2 regions of the Halobacillus sp. Cin3 genome follow, and region 1 is predicted to be linked to the other one. Evidence: a T-box and tRNA genes for the amino acid it is inferred to sense, from the RefSeq annotation. Region 1 holds a T-box; the other holds one or more tRNA genes.

Evidence for each region. A T-box is a leader RNA that pairs with one kind of tRNA and senses whether it is charged. The one in region 1 lies ahead of argS (arginine--tRNA ligase), so its partner is inferred to be a tRNA-Arg.
Region 2: it encodes a tRNA-Arg, which carries the amino acid that the T-box ahead of argS (arginine--tRNA ligase) is inferred to sense. The anticodon was not compared.

The regions. Positions count from the first base shown of each region.
Region 1 covers NZ_CAMZMV010000004.1:397,678-400,143, forward strand. The annotation lists gene argS (arginine--tRNA ligase) at 1-918, opposite strand, end outside; T-box leader at 961-1,175, opposite strand; gene QMA39_RS15075 (polyprenyl synthetase family protein) at 1,874-2,466, shown strand, end outside.
Region 2 covers NZ_CAMZMV010000002.1:144,946-147,411, forward strand. The annotation lists gene QMA39_RS08885 (sugar-binding domain-containing protein) at 1-261, opposite strand, end outside; gene QMA39_RS08890 (glutaredoxin family protein) at 413-634, opposite strand; gene QMA39_RS08895 (hypothetical protein) at 707-931, opposite strand; tRNA gene QMA39_RS08900 (tRNA-Arg) at 1,187-1,262, opposite strand; partial or broken gene clpP (ATP-dependent Clp endopeptidase proteolytic subunit ClpP) at 1,650-2,237, shown strand; gene QMA39_RS08910 (HPr family phosphocarrier protein) at 2,339-2,466, opposite strand, start outside.

The DNA.
Region 1 (2,466 bases):
GGCATAGGTAGTGGTACCGTTGCTTTTACGGATTAGACATGGTGGCATCGTATCTCCCAGTTGAACCACATCCGCTCCTTCTGATGTTTCCAACAGACCCTTTTTATCCAAAAGTTTGATGACAGGCTCCATTTTGTCTGTATAATAAGCCTCTCCACGAGTCCAATCAAAATCCACTCCAAGCATTTCATATAACGTGTTGAATTCGTTCAGGGAGGCTTCGCGGAACCAGTTCCAAAGGGTGAGCGCCTCCGGGTCCTGAGTTTCCAGCTTCTTGAACCATTCTCTGCCTTCTTCAATGAGGGAAGGTTCTTTCTCGGCAGCTTCGTGGAACGTCACATATAGCTTAGTCAGTTCCTTGATTGGATCAGCTTCGACGACATCTGGATCGCCCCAGCGGGTGTAGGCGGCCAGTAGTTTTCCGAACTGTGTCCCGTAATCTCCGATGTAGTTGACCTTTACGGGAGTATAGCCGCACTTTTCCATAAGATTGGCCAGGGCATTTCCAATGACGGTGGAGCGGAGGTGACCCATGGAGAAGGGTTTGGCAATGTTCGGAGAGGACATATCAAAGACTACGTTTTTCCCCTCCCCAAAGGTGTGGCTGCCATAAGCTTCAGGGTCCTCAAGGACTTGATTCAACGTATGTTCGGTAATGAACGCGCGGTCAAAAAAGATGTTGATATAACCACCCTGGACCTCCACCTGATCAAAGACAGGGTGTTTCAGTCTGGTGGCGATTTCGCCGGCAATGATGGCTGGTTTTTTACGCATCGACTTGGCTAAAGCGAAGCAGGGGAAGGAGACATCACCAAAGGATGCTTTTTTCGGGACCTCTATCAATGACTCCACCCATTCGCGTGGATATTCCTCTCCGAGTATGTGAGATATTTGAAGTGCTGTCATCTGCTTTTCCATCTATACTCCTCCTTTTCCATATAAAAAGGCCCCGTCTCTAAAAAAAGAGACGAGGCCTGGGCTCGCGGTGCCACTCTTATAGCTGAATATAAATCAGCCGCTTGAATTTGATAACGGGGTGCCCCCGGATCTTCCTACTTCTGTTTCAGAAGAACATCTCCAAAGTCCGGTTCACCGACAGAAGGACATCCGGGCTTCCACCACCCCCGGTTCGCTGTGACCTTCCTGCCGGCTACTCTCTTTGTCATTGATTTTGAATAGTTGAAAAGATTATATCGGATTTCCTGCGATGATGCAATGTTTCATTTATGAATGGTCCATGTTGAGGGCTGTCCGGGATACACGTCAATGTGAGAAGTCGTGCTTTGTAAAAATACAGTAAATAGGCCTTCAAAACGGGTGGTCCTAGAAAAAATTTCATAAATTGTCACATTACAAACTGGGTATTTAAACCCTTTTAATTCCCATAAATTTATAATAGTCCTGTTCACGGAAAATAGCGTGTGTAAAAAGACGCATATGAATGAGAGCGGTTTCTTTTGTGCGGTCAGAAAATGAACCTTTCGATGGTGTTAAGCAAAGACAGCCTGATAAGTAAAGGCGGCTTATCATTTGTCTATACAAAACACTCATGAATGCTTAAAGGTGTGGGGCACTGATGTACGTCTGCTGTGCTGTTTAAGGAGTATTTGAAAAACATCTTTCAAGCATGAATAGGAAACTCTGATTATAACGAAAGGATTACATCTGTATGACAAAAAGGTAACATTTCCTCACAAGCCTATGAGAGAGTAAATCCGTCACAAACGAGTGGAGGACGTACACAAGGGAAGATGGGGGAAGAATTTTCTATCTAATTACATAATACTTTACTACCTTTTGACGTTTATTCTGGATGTGATAGTGTTGTTTTGCAATCAGATATCGACACATTTTTTGGAAAGGGAGGTGACGTATGGGAATGTTTCCGAGTTATTCACCTGACCATTTATACAGCATGATGGTTCAAGCGGTGAAGACTCATATGAACGAAGCCGGCCTTGCCCGACTGGCCGAGCGTTTTATCTCCTATAAGAAAGCAGAAGGGTTTTCCTTTTCGCCGTTGACACAGCTGCACTTTCACATCCATAGCAGGGAGAAGCAGGAAGGTGTGTATGTTTTATCGGCAGCTATCGAGTTTTTAATTCTGGCTCTCGATATCCTGGATGATCTTCAGGATGAAGATGCTGGAGATAAACCTTGGAGTCAGGTCTCTAGTGCCTCGTCCATGAATATTTCGACGGGGTTTTTAATGCTGAGCATGCAGCTGATGCAAGCGTCCCCTTTTCAAAAAGAAACATCTTCGGATGCTCTTCAGGCCATGCATCAGCAGGTCCTGCAGGCGGTGAATGGCCAGCACGCAGACCTGAATGAATCAGCTTCTACGGAGGAAGAGTTTCTGAGGATGATCAAGCGGAAATCCGGTTCGCTGATGGCTTGTGCCTGTATGGCTGGAGCAGCTTTTTGCGAGAATGAAGACCTTTCAGGAATTCGGTTGTATGCTGAGAG
Region 2 (2,466 bases), on a different contig from region 1:
AAATTCAGCCAGCTGCTCAAGGATGTTCTGCCCCTCATAGCTGAGATGCATGCCTCTTGATGTAATTTCAACAGCTCCCTGCTGATTTAAGAAGTCCACCTCGCTGCGTACCGTCCGTTCGGCAAGATTGACGTTTTCAGCCAATGCTCTTCTTCCGACGGGCTGCATGATCTGGATGTAATGAAGCAGCTGATAGCGCCTCTGAATAACGTCCAGGACATCAGGGAATAATTTTTTTTGTAGATCGATGAACGTTCTCATGGAAAAGCCCCTTCTTTGAAAAACTGCCGACTGGGATGAATTACGTCCCAGGTAGTCATATTATGTCCCGCTAGGAGCAAAAAAATATCTTATTACATTTTTTATATTAACAGTGAGGGGGTACGGGTGCAAGCAGAAAACCTATGGTTTTTTATTGTAAACGCTTTTGCAGTTCAAAGTAATCAATGGACCGGTAGTCCAGTTCCTCTTCATTGATCCTCACGACTGGTATCTCGAGAAAATACTTCTCATGAAGCTCCGGGTCTGTTTCGATATCTATTTCCGCCACTTCCACAGAAAACAAAGACAACAGGGCCCTCACTTCATCACATAACGCGCATCCGTTCTTCCTATACAGAACGACTCTCTGCATTCCATTCCCTCCCCTTATCCTATCCCTTTTGCACAGGACTTGTTCCTATTTCACAATAAAAAGGACACACATTCAAGATGCGTGCCCTTTTTTATCATAAAAGCCATTATCGATTTTGAGTTTTCTGCGATGTAAAAATTCCGCCAACCCTTCGCTTACATAGTTTTCCGGAGTTCTTTTCAGTAACTCGTAATTAAACGACAACTTCTGCTGCTTCTGCATATCAAACACGTGAATCCGCCGGTCTTCAGACACTTGTTCGGTCGACAAGATTTTGTAACGGATTAGGTTTGTCATAGATACCCCTCTTCTAAATAAAGCGAAAAGTCCTACAGTACATAAAATAATCATAACATACGACGCCTCATTTAGAAACTACATTGAAATAACTTACCCAAATAAACGTTCGTATAACTTTCGTAAGATTACTGTTCATAAAATGTTTAAATAACATGCATGTAACTGTCAGCTTTATCCTACTGTCATTATACCATAATAACATTGGAAATATAAAAAAATAGACCTTCCTAAAGGAAGGTCTATTTTAGACAGCGCGCCTGAGAGGATTCGAACCCCCGACTGACGTAGAACCGGAATCTACCGCTCTATCCGACTGAGCTACAGGCGCAGAAGCGACATGCAAATACTATTATAATGAATGACCCTTGATTACGCAACCCGTTTTTTAAAAATAATTTCATTTGGTACGACTACTCGTTATAAAACGATCCACCGTCCGTCGGGCGTCCCTGCAACTCCGCAGAATTCTTCCTGTACAGTGACAGAGAAGCGAGGTCTTAAAACAATTATATAGGAAGATCCCCGGATGTTCCACGGATTTTTATATCCTACGTTTATTACAGACAATTAAGGGTATGATGGTAGAAGGAATCCGTCTCTTCCGTCTGATTTAACGGCTGCGGATATCGTCGATTGTTTTTGTTTGACCTTTATTGACCTTAAAGGTATGATGAATGTATCTCAAAGATAATCAAGTGATGATAAGGAGGAACTTACAATGAATTTAGTCCCTACAGTTATTGAACAAACAAACCGGGGAGAGCGTGCTTATGACATCTACTCCCGCTTACTTAAAGACCGTATCATTATGCTTGGCAGCCCGATTGATGACAACATCTCGAACTCTGTTGTAGCACAGCTGTTGTTCCTTGCAGCAGATGACCCTGAAAAAGATATTTCCCTATACATTAACTCACCAGGTGGTTCCATTACTGCAGGAATGGCGATCTACGATACGATGCAGTTCATCAAGCCGAATGTATCTACCATCTGCACAGGTATGGCAGCATCTATGGGTGCCTTCCTTCTGAACGCTGGTGAGCCTGGGAAGCGTTATGCTCTTCCAAACAGTGAAGTCATGATCCACCAGCCACTAGGCGGTACACAGGGTCAGGCATCTGACATTGAAATTCACGCAAAGCGTATCATCAAAATGCGCGAGAAACTGAACCAGATTCTTGCCGAACGTACAGGTCAGCCGTACGAGGTCATCGAACGCGATACAGACCGCGACAACTTCATGTCTGCACACGAAGCTGTTGAGTACGGACTAATCGACAAAGTGATGGAAAAGAACGTTTAATGACATCTCTTAAAAATCCGCTGGAACTCCAGCGGATTTTTTTATGTTTTATATGAGAACGTTCTCTTATTCGACACGTTCATTGATTCACATAATGAAGCTTACGCAGGTTGCACAAATGCCGTTAACATTTGAATGGCCTGTTCTTCATCAGAGCCATCTGCGATAATTTTCACTTCTTCGTCGGTGCCTACCGCAAGACTCATTAACCCCATGATACTTTTTGCAT